DNA from 2 places in the Propionispora hippei DSM 15287 genome. Region 2 is predicted to be linked to the other one. Evidence: riboswitches for the same ligand, from Rfam matches in the RefSeq annotation. Region 2 holds a riboswitch; the other holds the start of a gene.
The links. A riboswitch is a leader RNA that binds a small molecule or an ion and turns the genes downstream of it on or off. The one in region 2 is predicted to bind fluoride.
Positions count from the first base shown of each region.

Region 1: linked by a shared signal. The riboswitch ahead of F3H20_RS17630 (MIP/aquaporin family protein) and the one ahead of F3H20_RS18615 (cation:proton antiporter) in region 2 are both predicted to bind fluoride.

Region 1 covers NZ_FQZD01000047.1:327-8,361, forward strand. Annotated here, with positions in the region: gene F3H20_RS17620 (DUF190 domain-containing protein) at 82-432, opposite strand; gene F3H20_RS17625 (hypothetical protein) at 473-697, opposite strand; fluoride riboswitch at 985-1,054, opposite strand; fluoride riboswitch at 1,227-1,289, opposite strand; gene F3H20_RS17630 (MIP/aquaporin family protein) at 1,394-2,224, opposite strand; fluoride riboswitch at 2,479-2,539, opposite strand; fluoride riboswitch at 2,654-2,714, opposite strand; gene F3H20_RS17635 (hypothetical protein) at 2,815-3,606, opposite strand; gene F3H20_RS17640 (dynamin family protein) at 3,603-5,501, opposite strand; gene F3H20_RS17645 (MutS-related protein) at 5,515-7,038, opposite strand; gene F3H20_RS17650 (MutS-related protein) at 7,035-8,035, opposite strand, start outside.
Region 2 covers NZ_FQZD01000055.1:5,926-14,144, forward strand. Annotated here, with positions in the region: gene F3H20_RS18585 (GDSL-type esterase/lipase family protein) at 149-1,528, opposite strand; gene F3H20_RS18590 (lipase family protein) at 1,914-3,236, shown strand; gene F3H20_RS18595 (class I SAM-dependent methyltransferase) at 3,346-3,978, opposite strand; gene crcB (fluoride efflux transporter CrcB) at 4,189-4,563, opposite strand; gene F3H20_RS18605 (DUF190 domain-containing protein) at 4,599-4,946, opposite strand; gene F3H20_RS18610 (universal stress protein) at 5,212-5,637, opposite strand; gene F3H20_RS18615 (cation:proton antiporter) at 5,639-6,814, opposite strand; fluoride riboswitch at 7,011-7,075, opposite strand; gene eno (phosphopyruvate hydratase) at 7,110-8,219, opposite strand, start outside.

The DNA of each region.
Region 1 (8,035 bases), on a different contig from region 2:
ACGATACTGAGCCGCTACGCCACCATGTCACACAGGTCCTCTTCTCAAAAGGCTGCAACCCAACACAAACAATTAACTCCGCTACTGCTCCTTGGAGAACTGGCGGCCATATTTGATAACCTCCGCATCATCAATCATAACCATTCCTTCTTCCAACGCATCATCCAAAAAGGGCAGCAGCTTGGCAATATACTCCTCACTGTCGATAATCTCAATCAAAACAGGCAAATCACTGGACAGATCCAGGAGGGTAGCTGTATGAATCCGGCTATTCGCCCCATAGCCCATCACTCCCCGCAGTACGGTTGCTCCCGCCATGTCCAGTTCTTTTGCCTTTTCCACAAGTGAGTTATACAAATTCCGCCGTTTCCGGTGGTCATCCTCGCCAATATAAATTCGCAAGCGCTTAGCCTTACTTGCAATTTTAGGCACCAAGATTCCTCCTTCCCATTGACCTCATATCCTATTCGCATTACAGTTTCGCCGGAAGCCCTACGATATAAGCCAGCGCAACCGCCGCACGGACAACCAAATGCAGCAGGGTAGCGCCGAAGGCCAGCACAACGGCCAGCCTCGCCCGGTCTTGCCAAATACCGGACCGTTTCTTACCAACCTTCTCCATCAGCCATAACCCCAAAAATATTGATATGGCAAAGAAAATAAGATTAAACAGATATTCCAGCTCAAGCTGCAACATGCTACTTACTCCTCCAATCCACTCCACAGCCTCCGTCAGCCACCATAACAAAGTCTCGCCTAGCATCATTTCACTCCGAGACACGCACTTAACTGCAGGGTGTTATCGCCGATTCCGGCACGGGCAAAACCTCCATGCCGCCGCAAAGCTCATTCACTTGAACAAAGCTTTGACAACGAGGCTCATAGCTAACACTACGCAATAACGGAAAAACTTTATCCCCTCTGCAATTGCCTCCTTCCCGGCCCAGGACCAGTAATAAGCTTACCGGCCCTGGCCATAGTAATAGTAAAGTAGGAGTTATTACCGCATTACTTTCACTGCGGGGTTATGGCGAACTCCATCGCCGTCCTCTGGCTAGACTACTAAAAAAACCAAATTGGAGTTACTCCTGAGCGAACCGATTGGGCTACAAAGCTGGTCTGATCTTTCAACAAGCTACCTATTTTCTGAGCACTTTTCCTGCCTCCCAGGGACAAGACTTATTGTCACTATCAAGCGCAAGGCAAAAAAATAGACTCCTACCACTTAAGTGGTAGGAGTCATTAGCGTCTGCAAAAAGGGTGAGGCGAACTCCATCGCCGCTGTTAATTGAATTATGGACCTATTATACCAGGCTGCCTGGACCATCGTCAATATAAACCTGCCGCAGGTATACGAACGATGACGGGTACGCAGCAACTACCCTCTTTAAATTTAGTTGGCTTCAGCCTTCTTCATAATGCCTGCCGCTTTAACACGCTCCGGGTTTCCCGGCATAAACGGCTGCAAAAGAAAGCTATAGATAGCTCCGGCCAGAATACCGCCAATCACGGGAGCAATCAACGGCACCCACCAATAACCCTGGATACCGGGAAACGCGTTTTGTCCCCAGCCCATTAACCAGCAAAACAGTCTCGGTCCCAAATCACGGGCAGGATTAATAGCCCAGGCTTCTAACTGCCCGCCAAAACCACCGACTAATGCCACCAGCAGGCCAACCATCAGGGGAGCTGTGTTGGCACCGGGACTGTTTGTATTCCATTTGTCCGAAATAGCAAGTATGCCTATTACCAGGGCTGCCGTTAATATAATTTGGTCAATAAACGCATGGCCTGTTGTAATTCCTGCATTGGGACTGGTAAAAAAGACACCTGCCGTGGTAAGTCCCTGCGCCGCATCACGGGTAGTATTGTGCACAATATTATACGCATCAATAACGGGAGAATACAACTGATAGGTAATTGCCGCGCCGATAAACGCCCCAATCACCTGGGCAATAATAAAACCAAATACTTTTTTCCAGGGGAACCCGCCATATATGGCAAAGGCAATAGTCACCGCCGGATTTAAATGCGCGCCCGATATGGCTCCGACAAGATAAACGGCAAAGGTTACGGCTAATCCCCATAAGACACATATACCCCAATAGTCCCCACTAAACGATCCGTACAAAATCGCCATGGCAGCGACCCCGGTACCGCCCATGATCAAAAAAGCAGTCCCTATCACTTCAGCTAAATATTCTCCCCAAACAGAATCACGCATGCTGTCTCCTCCTTCTATTGATTAAAAATATGATTTCTTACTATCACCCACTAATCCATGTAAAACCAGCTAAAGCACCACCCCCTCAGTCTGTTGCCTCTTACGGTTCACGGTTCCCTTTCCCCAGATTATCATCCCCTTTCTATAAAGCACTGCCCTTCGCTCCGCCGCCATTCCCTTGCGACTTCACCGTCGCCGGCAATAAAAACAGACGGTACACGCTTTTTTTAAGACAAAAAGATAGACCCCTACCGCATATGGTAGGAGTCATTATTCCTGATCGGATTTATGGCGAACTCCATCGCCTCTTCTTATATTTAAATGCTCTAGCTTGACCGCTGCAAGGCTCCCCTCTCCCTATATGGATTCTGTAACGTACAATAAATAGACGGTACACGCTTTTTAAGACAAAAAAACAGACTCCTACCGCATATGGTAGGAGTCATTATCCTCGGTTGGATTTATGGCGAACTCCATCGCCTTTTCCTATACCTATTATATATTCATTGTACAATAGTCAAACAATTCAGTCAATGCTCTATTGAACCTGCTTTATTAAACCTGTAACCCGAATACGGGAGCACATCTTGCTAATATAACTCCTCCACTGCCATACGAACCGCCCAGTCACCGCTTTCCCATAGTTCGGCCAGGCGCAGCAGCACTTTTTCCCGTCCAGCGCCGGAGTCTCTCGCCAGACAGATGGAGCAGGCGGTCAAGGCAACCTGGATATCAGCATCCAGCACCAGTTCCCACACCGTTTGGGGTACTGCCTGGCGCGGGTATAGCTCATCAAACAGATTCAGCGCACTGCGCCGGAGCCGAAGGCTGGATTCGAGTTCCACATCCGCCAAAGGCACTGTCCGAACGGCCAAAGACAGCAAACAGGAACAAGCGGCCGGCCCCAGCTTGCGAAAAGCCGTTTCCGCCGCCGACCGGCAAAAGTCCTCAGCCAGGGCGGCAGCCAAAACAGGCAGGGCGTCCATTCGGCGGTACTCACCCAAAGCATCCACAATACCCGGCAGCAGCTTGTGTTTTGCCACCGCCAACAATAGCAAAAAGGTCGCATCGTCCGGCCAGCGAGTCAACGCACGGGCAACAAAACTCAACACGGCATCCTCACCGGCCTGTTCCACAGGATCAGCGAAACTTCGCGGAGCGGTTAAAAATTCAAGCAGTACTGCTTTGGCCCCCAGCTTGACCAAAGCCTCTACAGCCTGACAGCGCGGTTGAAATAGGCCGCAGGGCTCACGGCTGAACAAAAATTCACGGAGCGGCCCCACAGCCGCTTGTCCACAGTCGATCAGCTCGGCTATCGCCTCGTCCCCTTCGCGCAAGGCCCGCAATTTGCCAAGGGCAGCTTGGATACGTGGTCCGCTCATAGGATTCCGTCCTCCGGCCAGGGAATACACACATACCGTTCACCGACAAGATGGATGACCGCCTGCCGGTAAGCCTCCTCCTCATCACGGTTCTGCAGCTCCCGGCGGACCGCTTCATGCTTCAGGGCATAGCTGCGCATATCTTCCGCCGCCTCTTCAAACCGCTGCGCCCCATGATCAATCAGAAACCGCTGATCGTCTGCGGCAACAGCCGCCACCAGTAAACTAAGATGGCGAAGACAAACGCCCTGGGAACGTCGATACCAGCGCCGCCCGGCAGCTTCGCCAAGCCAGACGGCAAGCTGCCCGATATAATCCGCCTCGGCTTGGCGGAGCAGCCGGCAGACCCGGCAATTCCGGGAATCGTGCACCAGTTGCCGCAGCTTCTCCTCCCTGGCTGGCCCGTCGCTGATCCGATGCAAACGGCGGGCGGCCTCTTCAGCCAGCCGCGCATAACCGACGGAAGCGCCGTGGGACGAAGCTAAGGCGAGCAGCTGCCAGGTATGGAGCGGGCAAAAGCCCAGTTCCGCGGCAAAACCGGCCTGGTCCTGTTCCTGCATGGTGATCTGGTACTGCCAGCGGCGGAAGAATTCCCGCCCATAGTTCTCCAAATGCCGGCACACCGGGCAGCCCTTGCCCCCCAACTCGGGCAAGCGCTTTGCCGGGGCGGGTGCCGGCACGGCGAAGGCCGCCGGATTTACTGCCTCGGCGGATAACGGTATCCCTGGCAGAAAGTCGCCGGCTAACAACGCTGCCGGCTGATTTTCCTGCATCCGTTTAGCCAAAGCCGCCAGTTTTGCCTGCACAGCCATGACCAGCGCCACAGCAGAGCTATCGCGCCGGGCCGTACCGGCTGGCTTTTCTCTGGCCTGTCCACTATCCCCCGGTCCGGCGGCTTCCTGGCAGAAATCCTGCTCCATCGCCGCATCCCCTATTTGCAGCGCCTTATGCAGCACCGCCGCCAGGAAGGCCTGCGACTTTTCCTCCGCCAGAAAAGCAGCCAGGGTTTCTTCCAGCGCTTTCATACCGCTTTGTTCATAGCCGGCCAGGTCACCGGTCAGCCGGGCAGCAAGTCCCTGCCGGGCGGAAACGGGAAAGACCCTTATCGCAGCGCCCCCGGTTTGTTGCCGGATGGTATCGGTCACAAACGTTAGTACCGCCTCCTGTTCGGCAGGACTCACCAGATCCAGCTTATTCACAACAAAGAAAATCCGGTTCACATATTCCCGGATCTCCCGGAGAAAGGCCAGCTCCAGACTGGTCAGCGGCGTATCCACGCTAATGACAAACAATACGGCGTCACATTCGGGTAAGAAGCCGTAGGTGGTTGCCGTATTGGCCGCAACGACCGAGCCGACACCCGGTGTGTCAACAAATTCAACGCCGCGCCGCAAAAAGGGAACAGACAATTCGACCGTGGCGGTCTTTACCTTTTTTTGATTGGACGGATTACCCTTTTCGGTAACATAGTCGGCCAGCGCCGCAACAGGCAGTTCATCGGGGAACAGCGAATTTTCCCGGCGAACCACCAACCGTTCCGTAGCGCCGTACTTAAGCACCGTTATCGCCGAGGTAAGAGGCAGCACACCGGTAGGCAGCAGTTCGCGCCCAATGATCGCATTCATCAGCGAGCTCTTGCCCCGTTTGAACTGGCCGACTACGGCCAGTATGAACCGGTCTTCCGCTAGCTTTACCAATAGCTCCCCGCACCGTCGCCCGCTTTCTTCCCGGCCCAGCGTTGTCAGAGCTTCGCGCTGCAGCCGTAGCTGCTCGGCCAGGAACAATTTCGCCTGCGTATAGCCCCGCAGCTTGGCCAAATCGGGATTAACCGGCGCGGCATCTTCCGGGTCAGCCGGCCGCGCTGCGGCAACATAGGCACCATCCTTTTTGTTCATACGCCCGTACCCCCTAACCGGTAGTTTCTAAAACATCAGCTGTTACACCAAATATTCCGGTATATAAGTCTTCCCCAAAACTGGTGGGCTGCGGTTCGCCCTCCACTATTTTAAAGCTCCGTTCTCCGCTATTTTGCCGCTCGGCCTGCAGGAAAATCGCGTTATCCAGCTTTTTCTCATAAAAACCATGGGCCAACGCATATTGATGGGTAACAAAAAACACCTGAATGTGCTTTTCCAGTAAGGCGGACACGATCTGTCTGGCAATTTCCGAGCCTTCGCGTTCGTTTGTCGCGGCAAAGGATTCATTGAACAGGATCAGGGACTGGGGCCTGATATTGTCTACCATACCGCTCATCCGGCTAAGCTCTTCATCCAGTTTGCCGCTGGTCATCGCCGTGTCTTCTTCCCGCTTATAGTGCGTGAACAGACCGCTGCACACGCGGGCACAGAAAGCTTCTGCCGGTACAAACATCCCGCACTGCATAAGCAGTTGAGCCAGGCCGATACTGCGTAAAAAGGTCGACTTGCCCCCCTGGTTGGCGCCGGTGATCATCACCAGGTTTTTCTGATCGGCCTGCGCGTCATTGCCTACCACCCGCTGCGCCAGGAGCAAGGTCAGGCAAATGTCATACAGCCCCTTAAAGGAAAGGCAACGCTCCTGGCTGGCTACGGGAACGGGAAAAGTAACCGGCTCCTCCTTGGCGGCAAGTTTCTCCCGCAAATTCAAGCAACCGACATAAAAAGCCAGTTCCGTCCGCAGCATGGCAAAAAAACTGTTGATATGCTCCACAGACTGGGCCAGGGCATTGGCAACCAGGTTAATCCCCCGGTCCTTTAACTCTCCCAGCGCCCTGGCACCGGCTTCATCCCGCTCATGGATATGGATCGTATAGGCCGGCGGCTGCTGAGCAAAGAGCCGCTCCAGCCAGCTTTGCTTTTTATCCTGGACCTTATGCAGGGTGTAGCCGGTCCCCTCGTTGCCCTTGCCCAGCGCAGCGCTGACCAGCACGCCGCTACGGAACTGGAGGTGCCGCAAATGCTCCTGTACCAGGGCAAAATAGTCATCAGCAAGCTCTTGCCGAAGCATGGCAAAAAGCACCCGAAAGCCCTCCGATTCAAAGTTACCGGCATATTCATCAGCCAGCTGCTTAAGTTGTTTCAGCCAGGCCAGAAACAGTTGCAGGGCTTCCCGTGCGCTATACAGAATGCCTGCCGGATAGCGGCCGAAAATGCTGAAATAGAGCTTTTTCTTTTTTTCCTCCATGGCCTCTGTGACAATAAGGTACATCTTTCTGACCACAGCAGGATTGTTCAGACAATCCTTAAGAATAGCCTGGCGATAAAGAATAGTGTCTATATCCTCCGTCCCGCACAACAGGCTTTTCCTGGCCACATCAAAGAGAAATTGATCACCGGAAGCCATGGCCTGAAACAACGTAGTCAATTCCAGATCCTGCACCAGGTCGTCAGCATTGGCCGGCAGGGCCTGTTGCAAATTAAAGTCACGGTCCCTATACATAAGAAAAGCTTTCATGATGGTATGCGCTCCTTTAGCAAGCGATAGGTAAGCCGGTACTTTTCGGCAATAGATATAGCATAGGCCAGGCCGTCGGCAGGCCTTCGCACAATCCGGTACGTTCGCCTGGCCGGATCGTCGGGCACTACGGTACTCACCATACTCACGGTTTGCTCGCTTAACGCGGCCAATTCATCGATGAAGGTTACACAAACACACAACAAATCCAGTTCCATGATTCGCTGCATAATCTTCCTGCCCAACAGCACGGCGTCGTTCAACGTGGTGGAGGTAAAGATTTCATTCATAATAATGATGCTGTTTGCCGTAGCCCGGTCAAGAATATCATGAATTCTTACCAAATCATCCTGCAGTTTGCTGCGCAGATTGTTGATGTCTTCTTCTTTTTCAAAATGCGTAAACAACCTGTCGCACAAAAAGAGTTTTGCTTGCCGCCCCGGAACAGGACAGCCCAACCCAGCCAGATAATGCAGTTGGCCAAACGTACGGGCAAAGGTTGTCTTGCCGCCTTGGTTCGGACCGGTTACCACAATAATCCGTTCACGGCCCTGTAAGTGAAAATCATTACACACAACGGCTGCCTTCCGGCCAACCAGTTGAGCGGCCAGAGCCAGATCAAACCCGTCGTAATTGTAAATTTCCTTACAGGTAGCGGAAAGCTGTGGATAGCAAAACCGCAGGCCCGCCTGCTTTAGCTGATCAGTATGTTCCAGGTAAGCCATATAAAATTGTACTTCCCGGTCAAACATAACCAATGTCTCATCGGGAAATCGGCTATATTTTTCGCAAAAAGCGTCGAGCCTGGCAAAGCTGTCGGGATTCAATTGGGCTACGCAATCCAATATTTGCGCTTCAATATGGTTCATGCCCACCCCGCTGGCAAACTTCGCTTTATAATCCTGTACCGCTCCCTGCTTAAACTTGGCAAAGGTTTCTTCCACATCAACACTGTAATCCGCCTCTGCTTCATAGTGGCGAACTTTGATGGCACCAT
Region 2 (8,219 bases):
CTAATAGAACACACCTGTTGTTGTACCGGAGTATCTCCGCTGCGGCATTCACCTAATTGCCGTCTCAAATTATTATACCATCAAAAAGAGCAAATAGTCGCCTTCTTTGATGGTATAATCACATTTACGCTATAAACCAACCGGAAGCTCATTTACCTAAACTGGCCGTGCCGGTAATGCGACCCCAGTTAGCGTTGATAGCGGCAGCCATCATTTGTTTTCCTTTAATATCCAAATGCAGTCCGTCTGTCGCCAATTCGGTCGGCAATAATCCCTCTGGCGACTCCATGCCCTGAGCTACATCAATGTAGTCTTGCATCCGGATGAAGTCATTGATTTTCTGCCGTTCTTGCTGCCAATCCTCCGCAGTCGGTTCGTCAAACGCACGCTTAATATTATCCGGATTAATTGGCGGCAGCGTCAAGAAAACAGGCCGTATCCCATTGGCCAGGCATTTTTTCTTTAAAGCAGTCAAATCCTCAATAATATCCTCCGCTGCATAACCGCCGCGCATACTGTTGGAGCCTCCCATAATGATCAGGTAACGGGGCTTGAACGGCAGCACATCCTGTTCAAAGCGCTCCACCATCGTCGCGCTGGTATCGCCACTCTTACCCAGATTAATCACCGGAAAGTTCAGATAGTGCTGGTAGCTGTATTCCCAGTCCGACGGTGAATACGATACCGCACCGCCGCCATGGGTAATACTGTCGCCGTAAGTGGCCACATCAAAAGCGGCGCCGGCGGCAACACCAAATTTGCCGGCATCCGAATAGACCCCCACCGGATTGCCTTCCTGATCCATTGCCCGTACCCGCCAATAAAAAGGCTTTCTGCCGACTCGGGGCGTGGGATCATAATAGTCAAAGCCCACGGCAATGGCCGAGTCGATGCGATGCTGCGAAGGTTCTATATCATTAGGATTTTCCGGCAGATCATCGAGAATTTCTACTTCATACTTGTCCGCCCCAGCTACAGGAATCCAGGCATATACCGGATAAAGCAACACACTGCCCGCCGTTTGATTAAAAACCGAGGTAGGAATCGGCTTTAGCTGAATGTCCTTGTCCCGGTCCACATACACCTTTTGCACGTCGGAATCTTCCCCGACGCGCTGTCCGTCCAAATTCAGGCCATGGACCCGCCAATAAAAATAATCTTGTTCTAATTGGTCGCTTAGATCGACGTTATAGCCATTAACATAAATATGGGAAGTTGAAAAAAACGGTGCCGGCCGGAAACGTGGATCATCATACACACCCGGATTTTCCTGAAACAACTCAAGTTCATAAGCCACGGCTGACTCCACCTTGGTCCAGCGCAGCACAGGCTTTAAGGATGCCGGATCCTGCTGAGAAAACTCCACGGTTGCCTCCGGTTTATCCGGCCGGTACATTTTTTTCACAACCGTTTGGCCAGCCGTTGTTACCGCCTGTGTATCTACCGGATCTTCCGCCGCCGTTGTACGAAACAGGAAAAGACCTACAATAAAAAGTGCGGTACCACTTAGTAAAAAAAACTTTTTCACGGCTGCCTCCTTCTGGGCAACGTACTTTTCGCTCCCCTTACGTATATTTTTCCGGAAACCCTCTCGCTTTATGCTCCCGGCAAACCTTGTCTGTTTACTGATAATTATAATTATCTTTGGATAAAAAGGCTAGTATCTTGTAGCATTTAAAATAGCAGGTTAGCTTGCAGGGTAAAAAGATCACTGCAAGCTAACCTGCTATTCACTCAAGTCAAGGGACTAACCCTTATGGAAAACACCTGCTATCTATTAAAAAATACCCTCTCCTGACCGGATAGGAAAATATATCCATCCAGTACGCCTTGACAGCCGCTTGTAGCTGCTCCTATAATTTGAATAGTACAACTGACTGTTCAGTCCGGATTCTACGGAAGGAGGTGCGGCTATGAAGCCATTTTTGCGCCTGCTGCTTGTTCTTTGCCTTCTAATCTATCCTTCGGCCGCCGCCTGGGCCGGACCCCAGGAAGATTATGAAGAAGCTTATAAAATTTATCTGGCTGCCACCACAAGCGCAGCAGCCTATAGCGACCGTCTTGGCGAATTAAGCACCCGCTACCTGGAGCAGGACGGCTGGCAAATTGACCATTATGTTCAGCCCCAGGGCCGCTCGGGCGTTCGGTACCTGATTGCCCAGAAAAAGAATACACCCTTTTATTTTATCGCCATTGTCGGTACGGAAAATGAAAAGGATGTTAAACTTGACCTTAAAGTAGATAAAGTATATTTCACCGGCACTACCGATGAAGAAATTTCCGCCGCCGCGGCTAAAAAGAATGTACCTGATACCGAGCCTAAAGTCCATAAGGGTTTTTACCAATTCCTGCAGGCCGGACCGACGGCCACACTGCGCGGCCCCCGCCAGGGCAGCCTGGCGCTGCTCGATCTGCTGGCGGCGAACAAAGACCGCAAACTCTATCTGACCGGACACAGCCTCGGCGGTGCCGCTGCTACCCTGGGCGGCGCAAGACTAATCAGCAGCGGCATGACTTCCGGCCAGCTGGCGGTTATCACCTTCGGCGCCCCCGCTGTAGGAAATGCTGCTTTCGCCAGCAAGTTCGCCCCGATCTTGCCGGTAACCCGCGTCGTCCAGTCCGGCGATCCGGTCACCGGCGCGCTGCAAACACTGGTTGGCGGCTATCAGCAGTTTGGCCGGGAAATAAAATGGCCGGCCCCGGCTTTCGTAAGCGATTCCCATCAGTTAACAGGTTATATCGATTCGGCCATCAAAAATTATTATGACAAACGTCGCCTGGCTATGGAAGCCGGCATGCCGCTTCCCGCTTTTCCAGCCTTTGCCGGGTCCAGCCAGGATAGTGCCTATATCTTGCCGCTGAAAAACAGCTTGCCCGAGAACCTAACCAGCGAATTTTGGTATATGAATGAAGCTTTGCAGGATGAATACCGCCGCACTTTCTCCCGCCAGGTAACACCTGCGGACATGCCGAATTCCTGGCAACAGGCAGCAGCGGCCTCCGGCTGCCGCTGGGTCATTGCCTCCGAAGTCAGTGCCAGCCGCGTTAAGCAAGAAAAGAATACCTATTATATCACCCTGACTCAGACAATCTATGACGCAAAGACCGGCGCTGTCGCCGACACAGCCATTTATTCCACAGGCACCTATACGCTGACTCCCCTGGAAGCCTTTATCCATGCCTTTAAAGAAATGAATATCCATATGAGTACCCGGCTGGCTAAAACTGCCGTATAGTGTCGGTTCCTGTCAGGCGATTGATTGCTTTGCCCAACCTCATATCCAGTATTAACCGCGGTCTGTTCCATAAAAAGAACAGGCCGCTTTTTTAGCGCCCTGTAAGGTACTAAAGTTCTTTCTTATGCCCAAATAAAAAGACATCTGTTGTCACACTTCCATCAGGCTCAGGATACTTCTGTTTCTCGCTGTGGATACAAACCACCTGATTTTCAGCCAGGAGACTTCTTAAAGCGGCTTCCTGAAAATAATTAAAATATAGCGCATCCTGTGAAAAACTGGTGGTTTCAAAACCGGGCTGCTTACCCTCCATAAAGCTTACATATAGATAACCGCCTGGCTTTAACCATTCTGCAGCACGAGCCAAGAGACGTTTAGCCGCTTCCGTTTCCAGATGCACAATGCTGAACGAGAGAATAATCGCATCAAAAGCTGCTGCCGGGAACACTGCTTCTCGCGAATCCTGCAAATAAAACTTTCCCTGTGGAACATGCTGTCTGGCCAATTCCAGCATTTTTTCCGAGAGATCAATGCCTGTAATCTCCAGCCGTTTCGCCGCACAGAGCTGCCTGGCCACATTCCCCGGACCACAGCCAATATCCAAAATACAAGCTCCGTCTTTTAGATAGTCGGAAAATTTTCCAATCTGCCTAACGTAGGGAGTATAGTTCATGAATTTTTCAGCAAACCGCTGATAATTTTCGTTATAGGCGGCAATCGTGTTTTTCGTTTTATCCTCCATACAGCATCACCCCATTCCTTCTGGTGGTTTATCTGGACAGTACTTCGCTATACCCGCGTCCTGTTCCTCTCCGGTATTGACAATCTTCGCCGTTCTGCCTATTAGTTAAAAACCTATCTCCGGCGAAAGATCCCTGATTATCCGGAAAAAGAATAAACCTGGGCTAGATGGTTCACATTCCCCATCTTTTCCCAGGAAATAATTCTTTCCTTAAAACAGTCTGGCAATACCAATCCCCAGCCAGGTAGCAAAAAAGCCGATTCCCAAATTAAGTCCTACATTATAAAAAGCCCGCAAGACATCGGCAGTTTGCAGCAATCGCAGCGTTTCATAACTAAAGGATGAAAACGTAGTCAAACCGCCTATTAAACCAACGGCGACAAGCAGTCGCCAGTAGGGGCTGATGCTTAACCGCTCGGTGGCCATTGTCAAAAACAAACCGATAATAAAGCACCCTACCACATTGACAAGCAACGTCCCAAAGGGAAACTCCGGGCCAAATCGCTCCGCCATCCAGTTGGACACTAAATACCGGATGACTGAACCAATGCCACCGCCGACCGCTACTAAAACAATTCCCAACATATACTTTCACCTCTCTTGCTTCAACCATTACTCTGTTATCGTTTTGGCGGCTTATGACCGTATTTGATAACTTCTATATCGTCAATCGTAACCATTCCCTCCTCCAGCATATCATCCAGAAAAGGTAATAGCTTGGCAACATAATCCTCGCTGTCGATAATCTCCACTAAAATGGGTAAATCACTGGATAAATCCACAATACTGGCCGTATGAATCCGGCTGTTGGCCCCATAACCCACGATGCCGCGGAACACCGTCGCTCCTGCCATGTCCAGTTCCTTAGCCTTCTCCACAATGGCTTGATACAAAGAACGCCGTTTCCAGTGATCGCTTTCCCCGATATAAATCCGTAATCGTTTGGCCTGACTCGCAATTTTGGGCACAAAGACTCCTCCTTCAACTTGATACCAATCAACTTTTTATAGCCCTGCTGCCTACAACCACCTAAACCGGTATAGCAGCGTGTATGATCCTTTGCAGCCTGGTCGCCGGCTGCCACCACGGCAGCCAATACGGCCCGGGCCAGCCAGCTACCGGGCCGTATTTTTGTAATTTTTTCATTAGCCTCAGAGAGTGCTTAATTATCCGAAACAACCCTAACAGCGCTTTTTGTACCATACTTCGTTAACATTTTTTGATATGCTATCTTTATTTTACCACAACAACCGGCACTTTAGCATAGGTAACCACCTTTTGCACCACACTGCCGATAATCAGACTTTTAAATCCGCCCATGCCCCGGGTACCCATGACAATCAAATCGGCCCTGCGATCAACAGCGTAGCGCATCAGGCTCTCTGCCGGATGGCCCTTTAGGATTTCCGTCTGTAGAAAAATCCCCTGTTCCTCACCATAAACCACAGCCTGCTCCAGCAGCGGCCGGTACTGTTTCTCCCCATCGGCGTACCATTCATCCACTTCGTCAATGCTGGAGCTAAATTCAGGGGGCTTAACCACGCTGACTACGACCATCGTCGCCCCCTCAAACCTGGCAGCCAGGCCTACCGCCCAGACTAACGCCTTGTGGCTGCCGGCTGAGCCGTCATAGGCCACAACTATTTTTTTCAGATCCATGTCAATCGGCCTCCCTCTCCCTGATAACCATGTTTTTTATCACTGCCGGCGATTCGCTGGTCTCATCTGTCGGGAAAAACCACTTTTGGGCGATCATCGTCGGCACCACAGCACTCAAAATGACGGTTGCCACCAGTACACTGTACTGTCCCTCATTAATATAATGGTTAGTTAGTCCGTACAGGGACGAAATGGTGCCAAAGGTCAGGCCGGTGCTCATTAGCAAGGTAGTGTAAATACCGGTGCGCGGTGTATAGTGAAACCAGTTAGTCGCCGGCAGTACGCCGATAAATTTAGTCGCCATCTTGATCAGCAGGAAAACCAGGATGGTCCCGGACATCGTATACAAAGCGCCCACCGATACCAGTACTCCCGCTTTAATGAAATAAAACGGCGTAAAAACGGCAAACACAATAGCCCGCATCTTCGTCAACGTTGGCTTGTAATGCTTGAAAAAGCGGGCCATGGCCATGCCGATAATATAGGCCGGCAGTACCGCTTCGCTGCCGCTGATCACCGCCAGGTAGGCCAAAGCCAAGAGTACCAGAAAAATAAACTTGATTTCCGGCTCGCTGACTCGTCCGCCATACCATTTGAATACCCTGGCAGACAGCGGGGTAATAACCACTACGGCTACAATCATAACCGCCGTAAACCAGACAACCTTTAGCGAAAATCCGGTAAAGAGCAGTCCTAAGGCCAGCACCGTCCCCAAATCAGTGACAAAGCAGGCCGCCAGAATGCCTTGCCCTAGTCGACTGGCCGACAGCCCGCTTTCTACCATGACGGCATATACGACGGCCACCGAGGTGGTTGACAGCGCAATGCCGGCAATTTTAGCGGCATTACCATCCCAGCCGAACACATACTCGGCAAACCACATACCGCCCAGAAAGGGCAGCAGAAACGACAAAAAGCCAATCACCAGACTTTCTTTCAGGTTGCCTTTGAGGCTGTCGGGATCAATCTCAGCCCCGGCGAGAAAGGTTAATACCACAGCACCAAAGCCGGCTAAAAATGTAACCCACGGTGTAATCTCCAAATGCACGGCGTTGCCGCCAATCACACCCACGGCAATCTCCATCAGCGCCACCGAAATGCCCAGCCGGATAGACAGGACGGTGGCAATAAGGGCCAGCAGCACCCACTGCGCGGCAATAGCAAAGTTCTGTTCCATTGACAGCTACCTCCTTGTTAGTCCTTGACTAATACTCCCGGGGTGTGTTTTAAATTAGCGGAATGTTCCATGTCGAATAATTTTTGTGAAAAGACAATCTTCGCAAGAAGAATGGCCCTTACTTCTAAAAATTTTAACGATGGATGTCAAAAAAGCACGCTTCAAAGCACTCCGAACCATTTGCCAACACACCCTAGGGAAGGTAGGAGTTATTACCGCGTTCACTGCGGGGTTATGGCGAACTCCATCGCCGGTTTTTACGCCGTACTGCCTGAAAACCCAACCGGCCAGCCTGTCATTGGGCGGCAAAAGGATTGCCGAAGACAGCTTTTCCGCCCAGCTCGGCCTCAATCTCCAACAGGCGGTTATATTTGGCAATGCGTTCGCTGCGGCAAGCCGAACCGGTCTTGATCTGGCCGCCGCCCATGGCCACGGCAAAATCGGCCAGGAACGCATCTTCGGTCTCGCCGGAACGGTGGGAAACAACATAATTCCAGTCGGCCTGGCGGCACATTTTTATGGCCTCCACCGTCTCGCTCACCGTACCGATCTGATTTAGCTTAATAAGCACCGCATTGGTGGTCTTCTCCTTAATGCCGCGGGCAATGAATTTGGTATTGGTGACAAAAATATCGTCGCCTACAATCTGCAACGCCTGACCGAGGGCTGCCGTATGCTCCCGGAAGCCGTCCCAGTCATTTTCCGCTAATCCGTCTTCCAGAGAAACCAGGTAATATTTCTTGGCCCATTCCTTGTACAGCGCCGTCATTTCACTGCTGCTCTTTACTCCCTGCCCTGATTTTGTTAAATGATACTGACCATTTTCATAAAACGAACTGGCTGCCGGGTCAAGTGCCAGAGCAATATCCACACCCGGCACATAGCCGGCTGACCGGATGGCCTCGATAATCAACTCGCAGGCCTCCTCATTGCTCTTCAGGTTAGGTGCAAAGCCGCCCTCATCACCCACGCTGGTGGCATAACCCTGTTGTCCCAAAAGCTTTTTGAGCGCGTGAAAGGTTTCCACACCATATTGCAGGGCTTTGGCAAAGGTAGGCGCGCCGACCGGCATAACCATAAACTCCTGAAAATCCACACTGTTGTCGGCATGCTTGCCGCCGTTTAAAATATTCATCATCGGCACCGGCAGCCGCACCGCCTCGCTGCCGCCCAGATAGGCATAGAGTGGCAAGCCCCGTTCTATCGCTGCGGCCCGGGCAGCCGCCATGGAAACGCCCAGAATGGCGTTGGCGCCTAAATTGGCCTTAGTCGGTGTACCATCCAGCTCCAGCAGGAGCTGATCAATCGCCGCCTGATCGCCGGCATCCTGCCCGATCAGTTTCGGGGCTATGCGATTGTTGACATTGGCCACAGCCTGCAAAACCCCCTTACCGCCATAACGCGT